Regions from separate parts of the Neobacillus sp. NPDC093127 genome, predicted to be linked through region 1. Evidence: riboswitches for the same ligand, from Rfam matches in the RefSeq annotation. Region 1 holds a riboswitch; each other region holds the start of a gene.
What was found. Region 1 has a riboswitch for S-adenosylmethionine ahead of ACIQCO_RS17525 (YezD family protein). Riboswitches for the same ligand answer to the same signal wherever they lie in the genome.

Region 1 (4,106 bases):
ATGTGAACCTTGCCATGATTTACTCATTTCAAGGAAATATAGCCATGACAAAAGAAGTATTGGATACAAGATGGTTACTCATGTATATTCCCGTTTATCTATTTGGAATTTGGGATAGTTATCGAACCACAGTTGACTTGAACAAGGGGTTTATTTTAGCGGATCATGAAGACCACCGTTTCAACTCATTTAGCTTAGGACCAGGGGAGGTAAATTATTTAGATAATAGAAACCCCTTGATGGCCGTCATCTGGTCACTATTTGTGCCTGGGCTAGGGCAGCTTTATATCCATAGAATTTTGACCGCGTTCTTTGTCATCGTTTGGGTAGTCGTCTTTTTTTATCAATCACATGCCCTTGAAGCGATTTCTTTTTTATTCCTAGGAAAAATAAAAGAGGCTACCACTATTTTAAATCCAGAATGGCTATTATTCCTTCCTTCTCACTATGGGTTTTCCGCCTTCGATGCTTATATGAATTCGATTGAAAATAATAAACTGTTTGAAAAAGAACAAAGGAAATATTTAATGGAACATTACCAATCAACAGGTTTCCGAATACTAAAAGGACAAAAAGTGAAGTGATGATGTGCAGCTCTTTTCCACTTTTGAAAATCAGCCGGGCCTAGAAATGGCGATATCTACTTTGGAGAAAAACGGTATTAAAAAACAAGATATATTTGCTGTTCCCCTCGATAATCGGCAAGAGGAGCGTAAAGTTTTCGATACGCTTCACCGTTCGGACGGAACCTCACTAATCGATATTGGCATGGCTCTTGCCACCGCATTTTCTGTGATAGGAGCAAGTATCGGGTTTAAATTATCGTGGGGTCCCATTTACTGGGGACTTATCGGAGCATTTATCGGATTTGTAATAGGATTTGCCATTAGACTTTTAACCGAAGTAGTTTTAAAAAAGAAAAAAAGACTATTAAAAGGAAAGCAATCAGAAGTTATTCTTATTATTGATTGCAAAGAATCACAGTCTGAATTAGTAGAGAACATTCTTTGGAGTCATTTTGCGTTAGGGGTAGCTAAAGTAAAAAATACATGAACCTCTAAACAGTAGACATCTTGGGTACAACCCGCATAGTCCAATTTTAACAACTTCCCCCCAATTTGAATAAAAATAAACGAATGAGGGGGAGGGGGAATGATCCTCTACTCCCTTTCACAGTTTTAGGGGGGGAAACATTTGAAAATCGAGTACGAATATACCTTCGGGTTACCAAGGGGCATTGTATGGAGGGACTTAAAGGATGAAAACATCCTTAGGAACTCGCTGCCAGGCTGTAAGTCATTCGTAGAAAAGTCAAACGGATGTTACCAAGCTGAACTCGAGATTAGTATAGGCCCGATTAAAGATCTTTTCATTTTTGAAATACGGCGGGAAAAAGAAAAATCACCTGCCTTTTATCGCTTGCTTGTGAAAGGAAAAGGGAATCTTGGCGAGATTGATACTACAGCCGATATCATGATTGAAGAATCCCATGGCGTATCCAAGTTAACCTTTAGCACTGATGCTCAGGTAACTGGTGCGCTTTCTCTAGCAGGAGAGCGCATATTAGCGGCAGGTGCGAAAAAGAGTTTGGAAAGTTTTTTTCAAAAGATGGAGAAGGAAATAAAGAGGCGGCTTTATCAATTGAAAAGGGATAGCGGTTAAAAAACGGGTCCATTTCCCCCGCTGTGGAGTGGGGGAGTGGTACCAGCTAGTTGTTTTTCCATACCCTAAGCACATAGCCCCCACAGCCGCATTGATCGATAAATTTGCTTTTAATGCTATCACCAAAATATAAGGCCAGCGCCCCTGTTAAATAATCATTAGGATTTCCGAAATCTGCCGGTGTGACGATATTGACATAAAACCCCTTTGAAGTATTCGCAATTGCGTCAATAGCATCCTTTACAATCAATTCAACATCATTTTCATAATCCTCATGTTCAAGTGAAACAGACCAATTCTTGTCCATAAAACTCACCTCTTACCATTATTATAAAAGGAATGGGAAGTTTAGTTGGTGATATGTATCACGAATAAACCACATGTATACCTATTTCAATATATTAAATTCCCCGATCCTTCTGATATTTCATTAACAGAGTCCGTCCCTACAGCGAATTAACACTTTAATTTGTCAGAGAACTAGACCCCTTAAAAAGAATTTTTATAATATTTAGTTTTCCTATTTACATTAAACCTATTGGTATGATAGGATTAATTTCAATAATCATTCAATTCTTATCAAGAGTGGCTGAGGGACTGGTCCAATGAAGCCCGGCAACCTGCAAAGCAAGGTGCTAATTCCAGCAAAATGACCTTCATTTTGGGAGATAAGGTGTTAAACAGTGGTAGTTCTAACGCCTTTCCTTGATGGGAAAGACGTTTTTTTTTGAAAGGAGACGAATCAATCTGAAGGCAGATGAAAAGGAAGAACTAATCGCACATCTCGAGAAAATGATGGAGACCTTAAAATTTGGCTCGATCACGTTAGTTGTCCAGGATGGCAAAATTGTTCAAATTGAGAAAAATGAAAAGATTCGTCTTCAATCGTATAAGCATCGCTGACTAGACAAACTAGAGGCGGTCTTCACTTTATCAAAGTGGAAGACTGCCTTTTTTTGTTGAATTTCGGACGGAGCAAGTATTTTTCAGACAGTATGAGCGATTGCGAAAGTTGAAACTCAAGTTAGTTTTTAGTAAATAAGGAGGCATTGAGCCATGAATGAAGCAATAACGTATCAAAATTGGCAGCAAATATCTGATACTTTCCCAATCGTGGATGAAACCAAGGGTGCCCATTCTGTGCTGGAGTGGGCCTACCGGGCTTACCCTTCCGAAGAAATTGTCTATGCGTCCAGTTTCGGGGCTGAAGCGATTGTTTTGATTGACCTAATCCAGCAAATTCAACCGGATGCCCGGATTGTTTTTTTAGATACGGAACTGCATTTCCCAGAAACATATGAGGTCATTGACAAGATTGAAGCTCGATTCCCGTCGTTAAGGATTGAGCGAAAACAGCCGAAGTTAAGTCTCGATGAACAAGCGGAACAATATGGTTCGGCGTTATGGAAGACTGATCCTAACCAGTGCTGCAATATTCGCAAGGTTATTCCGTTAAGGGAAACATTAACGGGAAAACAAGCGTGGATCTCGGGTCTTCGGAGGGAACAGTCTCCGTCAAGAGCAAGCACTGAATTTCTTAATAAAGATGAAAAATTCAGGAATATCAAAATCTGTCCTTTGATTCACTGGACATGGGATGAGGTTTGGGGCTACATCAGGAGACATGAGCTCCCGTACAACACCCTGCATGACCATCAATATCCAAGCATTGGCTGTTTTCCTTGTACCCAACCGGCTCCAGTTGATGGTGACTCACGAGCGGGACGCTGGGTTGGAATCGGCAAAACGGAGTGTGGCTTACACACCAAATAGGGAGGGCTAAAGCGTTGCTTACAATCATTGCGATAACAATTGGGTTATTTTTTGCCATAAATATTGGGGCCAGTGGTGCGGCGGCTTCGATGGGAATCGCCTATGGAGCCGGTGTCGTGAAAAAACGGCTGGCCTTGCTGCTGTGCAGTATCGCTGTGTTCCTTGGTGCTTGGCTTGGCGGCGGTGAAGTAGTCAAAACGATCGGAAGCGGGATTGTCCCATCTAGTACATTTACCGTGCCTGTAGCCTTAATCGTATTAGCTTCAGCAGCATTATCATTGTTTTTGGCCAATATCTTTGGCATTCCGCTTTCTACAAGTGAAGTGGCAGTTGGATCTGTCGTTGGTGCCGGGATTGTTTATCAATCTGTGTTTGTCGGTAAGCTTGTCTGGATTATGTTTTTTTGGCTGCTTACACCTTTTACCGCGTTTTTCATCGCCATTGCTGCTTCGTTTTTGTTGGAAAATAGAAGGCTTAAAGGCTGGATGAAAACTCGGAAAGCTGTTCCATTTCTGTCTGTGCTGGTTGTGTTTATGGGTTTGTTCGAAGCCTTTTCAGCCGGGATGAACAATGTTGCCAATGCTGCCGGCCCACTTGTGGGTGCCAACATCCTCGCTGTTGGAAGTGGTATTTTCTGGGGTGGGTTGTTTGTCGCAGCGGGTGCACTGCTG
Region 2 (4,106 bases), on a different contig from region 1:
GTCAGCGGATCTTTTTACGGTAACTTTCAAAGGAAGAGGCGGACATGGTGCACTGCCGCATGCTTGTATTGATGCAGCGATTGTAGCTTCATCGTTTGTGATGAATGTACAAACAATTGTTTCGAGAACGGTTGATACCCTAAATCCTGCTGTTCTTACCGTTGGGAAAATGACAGTCGGTACCCGCTTCAATGTTATTGCAGAAAATGCGGTAATTGAGGGAACTGTCCGCTGCTTCGACCCTCAAACTAGAGACCATATTGAAGCGCAGCTCAAGCATTATGCAGAACAGGCCGCGGCTATGTACGGTGCAACGGTAAAAGTGGATTATATCCGCGGTACTCAGGCTGTTAATAACGATGAGTACAGTGCTAAATTGGTTCAAAAAGTGGCCGCAGAAGCATTTGGCGCAGATGCTGTCTATTTTGAAAAGCCGACAATGGGCGGTGAGGATTTCAGCGAATATATGGCTGAAGTACCTGGCAGCTTCGCTCTTGTGGGCAGCGGCAACCCTGAAAAAGATACAGAGTGGGCGCACCATCATGGTAAATTCAACATCGACGAAGACGCACTCGTTACCGGTGCGGAATTATACGCGCAATATGCTTGGGCTTATTTAACTGAATAAAGCTGATGCCTGACCCCGCGCATCGGGGGTCAGGCACCATTTTCAATTTCTCATCGAGCTTGTATTATCTAAAACAAGCCCCACTTTAGCCCCAAACACTTTCAGCAATAGCAATGACGTGTTTTATCTTATTCCATTGATCTTCTTCGGTTAATTTGTTGCCTTCCTCGGTACTTGCAAACCCGCATTGAGGACTTAAGGATAAGTTTTCTAAAGGAATAGAATGGCTTGCTTCTTTAATTCTTTCTTTAATCGTATCAGGGTTTTCTAGTTCCGGGAATTTAGAAGTTATTAATCCTAGTACAACTGTTTGGTCAGCGCGTTTAAACCTTTTTAATGGTTCAAAATCCCCCGAGCGGCCGTCATCATATTCTAAGAAGAGTCCATCTACCTTTAAATCAGCAAATATGGCATCAGAGATCTGATCGTAACCGCCGCTAGTTATATATGTAGACCTGAAGTTTCCACGGCAAATATGCATCGTGATAACCATATCTTCAGGTTTTTTAGAAATGGCTTCATTTAAACAGCGTACTCTTGTTTCGATGATATCCTGTACTCCCATATTAAGTTTTTCAACGACTGCTTGAATCCGTTCTTCCGAAACAAAATCAATCCAAGAAGTATCATCTAATTGTAAATATCGGCACCCTGCGTCATAGAAGGCTTGAATGGATTTTTGGTAAGCCGCAACTGTATCATGAAAGAACTGTTCGCTGTTATCGTTATAATATTCATCCCCCTGAATTCTAGTAAATAACATATTAGGGCTTGGAATCGAGAACTTAGCCACTTGACCGCCATCGCCATAGCGGTCGACTGCCTGTTTTAAGAACTTGAAATGTTCTAACATATAATGATCATTGAAGTCTACTTTACCAACGACTTTAATGGCTTTATTTTTAGTTTTCGCTCCTTGGAAGTTACTAATATATTCCGTTTCAAACTCTTCTACGCCATCTAAGCCTGATAAGAAATCGAAGTGCCACCATGAACGTCTAAACTCACCGTCAGTGATGGAGTTAAGGCCAACTTCGATTTGTTTTTGAACAAGTTTCTCAATTTCTTGATCCTCTATCTTCTTTAAGGTATCTTTATCAATTTCTCCTTTTGCAAAAGCTTTTCTTGCCTCTTTAATTGGTTCTGTTCTTAAAAAGCTGCCTACATGATCGGCTTTAAATGGTGCTTTCACTGCTGTCTTTGTCATGTAAAATTCCTTCTTTCTTTAATAATTTGGCGGTGTTAAAAGTGAATGTTGATTTCCGTTCCAGGCGCTTCGCTTTCCGCGGGGCGGGCGGTGAGCCTCCTCGGCGCTAAAGCGCCTGCGGGGTCTCACCTGTCCCGCTGCTCCCGCAGGAGTCTCGCGCCTTCCACTCCAATCAACATTGTGATCAAAATCAACAATATTCTTTAACACAGCCAACAATTAAAAAACCTCTTCTCACAAATAAGAAGAGGAAATCATTATCGGCACTGGTTCTCTTCTTATCTTCAAGCAAATCGCTCCTGGAATTGGCACAGTACTAACGTAAGTCTGCTGCCGAGGTATCGCGGGGCCAGTCCCTCCACCTCTCTTGATAAGAGTTTTCTAAACTATTTAATTATTAATTACCTTACATTCGTTTTACTATTCTGTCAAATAGGAAGTAAATCATGACATCAAAAATCAAAAGGTAAAACTCTGTAAAATCCAGTAAATTGAAAAGAATGATTTAAACCAGCTTACTTTGTCTAAAATGGTAGAGAGGTGATTTGATGAAATTTCTATTAATCTTCGGAAGTATTTTTGCACCAGGTCTCATGTTCTTTGTGATGAAAATCAAGCCTAAATTACGTGTGGTTTTTAATATATGCGCCATTGTATCTGCACTAGTTTTTGGGAATATTTCCTCTCTCGCCATTTACGAGATTATTAAAGATAAAACCGTATTCATGACCAATATCCATGGTATATTCCTAAATCCACTTTTCTTACTAACGGGTTCCTATTTGGGTATATATTTTATCAATCGAATGGTGCTATGGATGGTAGATGAAATATAGAGAACAGTGTCTTAATACTTTTGCCTGAGCCCCGATGCCTTAACGCTTTAACACACTGGGGGTCAGGCATCGGTTTTCCAGAAAAGTACCAATCGATGGATATGGGAATTGGAACCCAAACCTGAAAAAAGGTGAAAGAAAGCTGTCCAAAGTCCCCGCTTTCACAGAAGTAAATTTTAAACATAAGATGGATTACAGAAAAGAATGAGAATGAAGGGGAGGACTATGGAGTGCCTTCAGTCATTAATTTAGGAATATTTAATGTCAACTCTCCACAGGCCAGCTCAGCCATCTTTATTGGTGAATCAATTGTTACCGGGATGGACGCCAATAGAAAATATAATTTAGGCTTTGGGGGTATTTATGGAATTGGAAACGTGCAGGCCGGAAACTTAGCCAATAATCTAGATAGCTTTGAGGTTATTGACGGGGCAATCTTTGACAATGATATTAAACCAAATCTTGGTGCGAATATATAATATTTAAGCGATATTCCCCAAAATATTCCCTTTGCCCCGTTCTGGAAAGAAGAAAAAAACAACAAACCCATATTTTAACTGGGGTTTGTTGTTTTTTTGGTCCTGGCATTTTCTTCCGCTTGTTCTTGTTTGATTCCCTTCTTTTTCTTCGGCACACGCTCGTAATTGGTTAATGAGGCAGTAGCATGATCAAAGGTGTTCCGATCTCCGTGGATATTCCCTAAGCCCTGGTTATGTTTTTTGCTGCTTTTAAAGTCTTCAATAAAATTGTTTCCGATACTAAAGCAAGAAGCCTCTTCAATGGTCCCGATTTTGATGGTCCCGATATGAAAGGTCGGGGATAAAATGGGGGAAGACATGAACTATTCATCCTCCCATGTTTCTTTGTTTTTCACCCAACAATTATAGGTTAACTTATTTTCATTTCCAGACAAGGTTCCAACCGCTTCGTTTATCGTCGTTTGACAAGAAAATTGTTTGTGTCGGTTTTTTTCACCAATGAAAATACCGGCAGCTGTTTTCAGTTGGTCTACGGTAATATTCCCGAATGTCATTTCGATCATATGCAGGAGCTCCTTTCCTTTCTTTAAAATATCAGAATTTATATCATTGGACTTTGAGAAATGTCCAGCTCCAGCGCCCTAGCGGCTAGTGTCCTTCACACTCCGCCCTACGATAAGTCAACATCGGATCGCTACGCTCTCCGTGTTTCCTTTATCTCAGTTGGAGTGCTCCAGGCCATACGCCGCTGACCAGGGCGCTTGCGCTTTTCTTAGTACCTTATTCAATGATTTGGGCGTTTGACACCTTTGTTTGCTATTTCTTAGGCAATCGTCACCATCCTAAATCCAAACACATAAGGTACATTAAATAGAAGGAAAGGTGTATAGGAACGATACATGAACAAGATCTTAACGGAAACGTGGTGATCAGGATTTGAAAAATACGTCACAATT
Region 3 (4,106 bases), on a different contig from region 1:
TATCCAATCACTCCGAAAATTTCGCCGTCTTGTATTTCCAGGTTTACATCATCAACTGCCTTTAAATGTCCCTGTTTTGAAGGAAAAATTTTACTGACGTTTTTTATCGATATCACTTGAATCACCTGCTTCTTATCCAATTTACAGATTCTTGTTTATAGAGTTAGACTGTTATCAAGAAAAGATTCTTTTTTTAGGCTGTGTTAAAGAATATTGTTGATTTTGAGCACAATGTTGATTGGAGTGGAAGGCGCGAGACTCCTGCGGGAGCAGCGGGACAGGTGAGACCCCGCAGGCGCTTTAGCGCCGAGGAGGCTCACCGCCCGCCCCGCGGAAAGCGAAGCGCCTGGAACGGAAATCAACATTCACTTTTAACACAGCCTTTTTTAAAAATAAAAAGCCTCTCTGCACAGGCAGAAAGGCATCATTAAAACAATCCTTTCTCCCATCTCCCAAAGCAATCGCTTTGTGTGAATTGGCACCATTTCAATAATAAATATTGACGGTTGCCGGGCTTCATCGGGCACATCCCTCCACCTCTCTTGATAAGAGCTTACAGCATTCTATATTCAATTAACACGTAAAATTATTTAAGTTATGATATTACGAGTGCTATCGTATCATGGATAAAAAGCAGTGTCAAGAACAAAAAGCGGAAGCGCCCTGCTCAGCGGCGTATGGCCTGGAGCGCTCCAACTGAGATAAAGGAAACACGGAGAGCTTCGCTGCCCGATGTTGACTTATCGTAGGGCGGAGCGCGAAGGACATTAGCCGCTAGGGCGCTGGAGCTGGATTCAGAGAACCTGGTCAAAGTTATCCACTCCTAAATGAATCTATGGTTTCCTATACAACGAGAATTTATTTGGAAAATGATATCAGTTGAATTTAGGCATTTGTTTTTAGGGAAGCTAAGCCGGTTGCTGTTTCAATCGCTGATTCGAGATCTTCGATTAAATCCTCGACATTTTCAATCCCAATGGATAGCCGAATTAAATCCTCTGATACCCCCGCAGACTTAAGCCCTTCCGCATCTAATTGCTGATGAGTGGTGCTTGCCGGGTGAATGATTAAGCTTTTCGCATCGCCAACATTGGCAACATGGGCCCAGAGCGTAATCGCATCAATCAATTTAGCCCCTGCCTCTTTGCCACCTTTAATCCCAAAGACAACCATGGAACCGGCACCTTTTGGCAAATACTTTTGCGCTAATTCATGATCTGGATGTGATGGATGTCCTGGGTATGAAACCCATTCCACTGCAGGGTGATTAACTAAGTAATCCACCACTTCCTTCGTATTGGCAACATGCTCTTTCATCCGTACATGAAGTGTCTCAAGACCAAGTGTGAACTGGAAAGCATTTTGCGGGCTTAGTGCCGGTCCCAGGTCACGTAATAGCTGGACGCGTGCTTTGATAATATAGGCGACCGCACCTAAGGCTTCAGCGTAAACGAGATCATGATAGCTCGCATCTGGTGTGGTGAAACCAGGGAATTTCGGCGAATTCCAGTCAAACTTCCCGCCATCGACAATCACACCGCCAGTTGACGTGCCATTTCCCAACAGCCATTTTGTTGCCGAGTGAACGACAATGTCTGCACCATACTCAATTGGCCGGCAAAGATATGGTGTCGCAAAGGTATTGTCAATAATTAATGGTACCCCCGCCTCATGAGCAATATCCGCTACCTTTTCAATATCGAGTACGCGTAAGCTCGGATTCCCAATCGTTTCAGCGAAAACCGCTTTTGTCTTTTCAGTAATCGCCGTGCGGAAATTTTCAGGATTATCCGGGTTGACAAATTTCACGTTAATTCCGTATTTAGGAAGGGTAACGGCAAATAAATTATAGGTTCCGCCATAGAGATTCGAGGCAGAGACAATTTCATCGCCTGCTTCGGCAATATTTAAAATCGCAAGTGTGATTGCCGCCATGCCGCTGGCAACGGCTAGTGCACCAACGCCGCCTTCTAATAATGCCACTCTATCTTCAAAAACGGTAGTTGTCGGATTATGGATCCGGGTATAGATGTAACCAGGCTCCTTTAAGGCAAATAAGTTGGCAGCATGTTCCGTGCTTTTGAATTGATACGCATTGTTTTGATAAATCGGAACAGCACGAGCACCAGTCACCGGATCCGGAGACAATCCTCCATGAACACTCAATGTTTCAAAACGATACTTTTTTTGATTTTCACTCATTACTCTCGCTCCTTTTTTACAATGAATAAACAAAAACCCCCTGCTTCATAAGAAGAGGGGGCCTCTCTTCTTATCTTCCAGAGCTAAATTGCTCTGCTGGATTTAGCACCGTGTTAATAACCGGTTGCCGGGCATCGTAGGGCCAGTCCCTCCGCCACTCTTGATAAGAATGCTTATTAAATTGTTTTTATTAATAGAATATTTAAATAACACTTTACAGGAAGATTAATTCCGAGTCAATAGGTTTGTTTAAATTATTTTTTGCAGGTTTACGGGGTCCTTTGCTTTTGTTAAAAAGAAGATCGATTCTAGTAAGAGCGTAGTTCTCAGTGGTGCTGAAACCTTTAGCTGCCCTTGCTGTTCAAGAACCCGCAGCCTTTGTGTTCCCTTAAGCAGCTGGTTCATTGCGTTTTGGGATCCGCTAATCTCATATTTTGACTGTTGTGCTTCTGAGTTTTGCAAGATCATGATGCTGCCATTTTTGATTATTAATTGAATCGTCTGTCCCACACATCTTAGGTTAATTTGTAAATCAGCATGAAGAAATAAGGGCAGGACATGCCCCTGGTCTTTGATTTTTGCTAGAAATGCTTCTACCACATTCATCATTTCCACCACTCCGGTCTTGTCACTATTACATTACTTATTCAGCAAGAAATGGCGGAATCCTTTCATTATCACTCGACAATTTCCTGTGCAATTTGGCAGTTTTTTTGAAATTTCCCGAGAAATATGTCGTATCTTATTAAATTTTGGGACGGGGGCTGCCGTTTCTTTTTTTAATGAGAATGCTTTAATACAACTTTTAGGTAAAGTGTTGAAAAGTATTCAAATATGATTGCTGATTATGTGTGGATATTTTATAAAATGAAATTAGAAAGGAAGTGGAATATGAGTTATAAATCTCGTTCTAAACCAGTTGAAGCAATTATTCTAGGAATCCTAATCGCCCGAATGTCTTTGGATGAAAAGTACAAACAGCGCTTTCATTATCTCGAAAAGGGTTATGAGGGTGAGATTATGTTTGACTCATTGACAGAAAAACTTCAATGTCAAAACTATATGTTAAATGACTTGTTGCTTGAATCAAACGGCAGTAAATTTCAAATTGATTCATTAATGCTTACACAAGAACCTTTATTTTATTTTGAGGTTAAAAATTATGAAGGTGACTATTATTTTGAAAATAACAGGTTCTATACACTTTCCAAAAAAGAAAAGGAAATTAAGAATCCACTGCAGCAGCTTGAACGAGGTGAGTCCTTACTCCGTCAGATGCTACAGCATTATGGGTATCGAATTCCGATCGAGGCATATGTTGTTTTTGTTAACCCCGAATTCCATTGTTTTCAGGCCCCTCTAAATAAACCAATAATTTATCCTAACCAGCTCAATCGTTTTATGAAAAAGTTGAATATGCGACCATCACGGTTAAATGGGTCTCACAAAAAGCTGGCTGATCACTTAGTCTCTATGCATCAAATTGTTCTTCCGTATGACAAGCTTCCGCCATATACCTATGCACAACTTAAGAAGGGACCCCTTTGCGCTGTTTGCCACTCACTTAAGACGAGTGTTGTTGATAGGAAACTTGTATGCGCGATTTGTGAACACGAGGAACTGCTTGATCACGCTATTTTGCGGGGTGTGGAGGAATTAAAGCTGCTTTTTCCGGATATAAAGATTACCACGGTTTTGGTTCATGACTGGTTCCAGGTAGTGGATTCGATGAAGACGATTAGGAGGGTTTTGGTGCAGAATTATTCTACTGTTGGAAAGAAGGAATATCTTTTTATTTAATTGAAATAAATCTACTCTATATTTCGGGACAGGATGGGGGCTCTCGGCCCTTCACAGTGCCCGAGTGGCAATTTTAATGAGCTCGACGGGCACTCTTGACTCTT
Region 4 (4,106 bases), on a different contig from region 1:
ATGTATTTTGATATCGCGGCAATATCCAAATGGATGGGTTCCCTGCCTAAAAGATCCTCCACTTGGACATCACGAAACTGACTAACAGATATCCGTCCTGTTACTAAATCCTCAAGCATCGGGAGTATTTGCGTTTTTGCAGAAGTCTTTGCACATTCTTGAAAAATAATATTTAACTCTTTTCTACTTAAAGAAGGGATGGCAATAATAATGTTCTCGATTTGCAAATCTTGAACTTTCTCTTCTATCGTACTTACCCCGCCGAGGACCGGGATTCCTAAAATATCTAATTTTTGTTTATTCATATCATCATCAATAAATCCTACAGGAAGAAGATGGGCCTCTTGACTTTTTAACAGCTGCCTGGCCACCATTGCTCCAGCTGAACCAGCCCCAACAATGAGTGTTCTTTTTTTATTCTGATTTCTTTTCATAAAGGAATCGCGGTACACCCTCCAGCAAAACCGAGAACCGCCAATTAACAAGATATTAACTGACCACGTTACCCCCAGAAGCCTAAAGGGGATCTCATGGAGGAGCAGCTGCGTCAATAATCCTGTCAAAAGTATGGAAGATGTCACAATTTTAACGATAATTACTAATTCTCCGACACTAGCATACTCCCACGCCTTTTTATACAGCTTAAAAACTAACGAAAAAAAGTGATGGCTAGTCAAGATGGATAGCGTGAGGACCATCATTGGAACATGAAAGACATAAGAAGCATCGACCAAGAACCTGCTGATAAAAATGGCTGATGTGACAATACAAGAATCTACCAAAAAGAACATAGACATCCTTTGCCGATAGGTCATTTTCTCGCTCCTTTAATTTCTATTAATGATAAAAAGATTAAAAGCTTTGATTATAGCGGCTTTCTTAGCCATTATCATCAAAACCATTAATCAATTGGTTTGGGGCATCTAACCCCTCCTCACATCACACTCTTGACGACTAGCGTCTAAGGTTATAAACCCACAGTATGACCGAGTGCCTTCATTGATAGCGGTAAGAAGGCGTCACCAAAATTATATTTTAAAGAACGCATTGTCCTTCATAAAGAACAAGCAAGCAAAAAAAGATTGCCTTTACCAGGAATAATTTTGCATGAATAACTAAGCCGATAATCTGTATACCCTTATATTAATTCTTTATATAGAACAAGTCAATTCATTATTATTATTACATTTCAATAATTATTAATGGATTAAGTTTTTAAAAAATCTGTGTCATCCTTGAATTTTAGCGAAGTAATTGGATGTATGTTTCCTCTATATAATATTTACGCACTAGCAAAATATATCTGTTTATTAAAATTTATCTTAACCCAATAAATTAATTCTTTAAAAAGAACGATTTGTGGTTTATAATATCAGTAATGTGACATAGTTTCATTAAATTTATTCGAGTATTCTGCAACTGATCCTTATGCAATCATTTATACATACACATTAAAATTTGTTTAAAAGGAGAAGCCTATGATTGGAACACGAATTAAAGAAGTACGAGAGCAAAAGGGATATACCCTTACAGAACTTGCTGACCTTGCCAATGTCTCTAAATCTTATTTAAGCAACATCGAGCGGAGTCTTAATAAAAATCCATCTATTCATTTTCTAATGAAGATTGCCAAACCATTACATGTTTCAATTGAATATTTATTGACTGGAATCAATCAATTAGAATCACAGTGGAATGCAAACGGGAAGGAACTTCTGGACAAAGAGTGGCAGGGAATAATCGAAAAGGCTATTATCGAAGGAATGAATAAAGAAGATTTTATCGAATATATAAATTTTATTAAATTTAAAAACTGGGAAAAAAACAATAAGTTTGATTAAAACAGATTGACACACCGCTTTCAATGTAGTAAATTTTATAAATAATCTAAATAAATGATTTCTTATCAAGAGAGGTTGAGGGAATGGCCCTGCGACGCCTCAGCAACCATCAATGGCTTGTCCATTGAAAAGGTGCTAAGTCCTGCAAATTAGTTTGCTAATTTGCGAGATAAGAAGAATGACTTTTTTGTAGTATTTACAAAAGCCTTCTTCTTATAGAAGGCTTTTTCTATTGGAAAAGCGGAGTCGCTCGCGATTAACCATTCCCATCATTAAAGGAGAGTGCATCCATGTACAAAATTGAAACGAAACTTGCCCAAATTGGAAATCGCAGTGAAACTGTGACTGGAACGGTGAATCCGCCGATATATTTTTCAACAGCCTATCGCCACGCGGGAATTGGGCAATCGACTGGCTTTGATTATATTCGGACTGGAAACCCTACAAGACAAATTCTTGAAAAGGCAATTGCTGATTTAGAAAACGGTGAACAAGGATTTGCCTGCAGTTCAGGTATGGCTGCCATTTTCACGGTGCTTTCTTTGTTCCAATCTGGTGATGAATGGTTAGTGAGCGAAGATTTATATGGCGGCACCTATCGTTTGTTAGAACAAGGTTTTAAGAAGTGGGGCTTAAAGACGCAATATGTGAATACCTGTTGTCCGGAAGAGGTCGAACGGAGAATTACCCCTTCCACAAAGGCCATCTTTCTAGAGACCCCCACAAATCCCCTGATGCAGCAGGCAGATATTGCCGCGATCTCAGAAATTGCTAAGAGGCGCGGTGCTTTGCTGATCGTAGACAACACCTTTTATACTCCGTTATTGCAGCAGCCCATCCTGCTTGGAGCCGATATTGTCATCCATAGCGCAACAAAATATTTAGGCGGCCATAATGATGTGCTGGCGGGCCTTATCGTTGCCAAAGGAAAAGAGATTTGTGAAGGTTTAGCCCTTCATCATAACGGGGCCGGCGGTGTGTTAAGTCCGTTTGATGCTTGGGTGTTAATGCGCGGGATGAAAACATTAGCGCTTCGGATGGAACGCCATGAGAAAAATGCAAAGGCGGTTGTCGAATACCTTTCCAACCATGAAAGTGTTGCAGATGTTCTTTATCCTGGTAAGGGAGGAATGGTGTCATTCCGATTGAAAGAAGAAGCTTGGGTAAATCCATTTCTTCAAAATATCGCTCTGATAACTTTTGCTGAAAGCCTTGGCGGCACGGAGAGTTTGATTACCTATCCGGCAACGCAAACCCATGCCGATATTCCTGAAGAAATTCGCCTTCAGCAAGGAGTCGACAATTGTTTATTACGTTTTTCCGTTGGAATCGAGGATGCCGGTGATTTAATCCAAGATCTGGATCTTGCTTTTGCTAAAATGAAAGAAGGGGTGATTGCCTAATGGCACGTGTTGAATATAGCTTTCAAACAAAACTCCTTCATAATCAGCACAAGGTCGATCCAACTACAGGGGCTGTAAGTGTACCAATCCAACATGCCTCTACCTTCCACCAATCTGATTTCGATCAGTTTGGCAAGTACGATTATGGCCGCAGTTTAAATCCGACAAGGGAAGCACTGGAGGATGTAATTGCGGAACTCGAGGGCGGGTTAAAAGGATTTGCCTTTTCTTCAGGTATGGCCGCGATTTCGACGGCATTCCTTCTGCTTTCAGCAGGAGACCATATTGTTATTACCGAAGATGTTTATGGCGGAACGTTCCGGATGGTTTCACAAGTTCTTCCTCGGTTAGGAATTGACCATACATTTGTCGATATGACAGATTTAGACGCAGTAAAGCAGGCGATTCAACCAAATACAAAAGCTTTTTATATGGAGACACCCTCTAACCCATTAATGAAAGTCACGGACATTGGAGCCATTTGTGAGTTAGCGAAGGAAATCGATGCGATCACTTATCTCGATAATACGTTCCTTACCCCTGCCCTGCAAAAACCGTTGGCGTTAGGAGTTGATGTTGTCCTCCATAGTGCGACCAAATTTCTATCAGGGCATAGTGACGTGGTAGCAGGACTTGCCGTCGTGAAGGACGAAGATTTGGCTAAACGATTAGGCTTTTTGCAAAATGGGTTCGGGGCCATCCTCGGAGTTCAAGATGCCTGGCTTGTTTTAAGAGGGATAAAGACACTTCACGTTCGTTTGGAACAATCGCAAAAATCAGCTCTTAAGCTAGCAGAATTTTTAGATGCTCATCCGCTCGTTGAAAAAGTATATTATCCTGGCCTTGTCAGTCATCCACAATA

Region 2: linked by a shared signal. The riboswitch ahead of ACIQCO_RS24190 (5-methyltetrahydropteroyltriglutamate--homocysteine S-methyltransferase) and the one ahead of ACIQCO_RS17525 (YezD family protein) in region 1 are both predicted to bind S-adenosylmethionine.
Region 3: linked by a shared signal. The riboswitch ahead of ACIQCO_RS04465 (O-acetylhomoserine aminocarboxypropyltransferase/cysteine synthase family protein) and the one ahead of ACIQCO_RS17525 (YezD family protein) in region 1 are both predicted to bind S-adenosylmethionine.
Region 4: linked by a shared signal. The riboswitch ahead of ACIQCO_RS04865 (methionine biosynthesis PLP-dependent protein) and the one ahead of ACIQCO_RS17525 (YezD family protein) in region 1 are both predicted to bind S-adenosylmethionine.

The regions. Positions count from the first base shown of each region.
Region 1 covers NZ_JBIVOP010000013.1:45,680-49,785, reverse strand. Annotated here, with positions in the region: gene ACIQCO_RS17545 (hypothetical protein) at 1-584, shown strand, start outside; gene ACIQCO_RS17540 (hypothetical protein) at 589-1,053, shown strand; gene ACIQCO_RS17535 (SRPBCC family protein) at 1,195-1,662, shown strand; gene ACIQCO_RS17530 (CGCGG family putative rSAM-modified RiPP protein) at 1,709-1,969, opposite strand; SAM riboswitch class I at 2,236-2,337, shown strand; gene ACIQCO_RS17525 (YezD family protein) at 2,410-2,565, shown strand; gene ACIQCO_RS17520 (phosphoadenylyl-sulfate reductase) at 2,719-3,435, shown strand; gene ACIQCO_RS17515 (sulfate permease) at 3,450-4,106, shown strand, end outside.
Region 2 covers NZ_JBIVOP010000025.1:37,395-41,500, reverse strand. Annotated here, with positions in the region: gene ACIQCO_RS24195 (amidohydrolase) at 1-628, shown strand, start outside; gene ACIQCO_RS24190 (5-methyltetrahydropteroyltriglutamate--homocysteine S-methyltransferase) at 714-1,835, opposite strand; SAM riboswitch class I at 2,111-2,212, opposite strand; gene ACIQCO_RS24185 (transposase) at 2,384-2,671, shown strand; gene ACIQCO_RS24180 (hypothetical protein) at 2,902-3,150, shown strand; gene ACIQCO_RS24175 (hypothetical protein) at 3,225-3,509, opposite strand; gene ACIQCO_RS24170 (hypothetical protein) at 3,513-3,713, opposite strand; gene ACIQCO_RS24165 (hypothetical protein) at 4,087-4,106, shown strand, end outside.
Region 3 covers NZ_JBIVOP010000002.1:262,803-266,908, reverse strand. Annotated here, with positions in the region: gene ACIQCO_RS04470 (methionine ABC transporter ATP-binding protein) at 1-116, opposite strand, end outside; SAM riboswitch class I at 443-552, opposite strand; gene ACIQCO_RS04465 (O-acetylhomoserine aminocarboxypropyltransferase/cysteine synthase family protein) at 886-2,202, opposite strand; SAM riboswitch class I at 2,270-2,372, opposite strand; gene ACIQCO_RS04460 (SCP2 sterol-binding domain-containing protein) at 2,452-2,811, opposite strand; gene ACIQCO_RS04455 (nuclease-related domain-containing protein) at 3,094-4,002, shown strand.
Region 4 covers NZ_JBIVOP010000002.1:337,919-342,024, reverse strand. Annotated here, with positions in the region: gene ACIQCO_RS04875 (polysaccharide biosynthesis protein) at 1-815, opposite strand, end outside; gene ACIQCO_RS04870 (helix-turn-helix domain-containing protein) at 1,479-1,841, shown strand; SAM riboswitch class I at 1,901-2,017, shown strand; gene ACIQCO_RS04865 (methionine biosynthesis PLP-dependent protein) at 2,132-3,244, shown strand; gene metC (cystathionine beta-lyase) at 3,244-4,106, shown strand, end outside.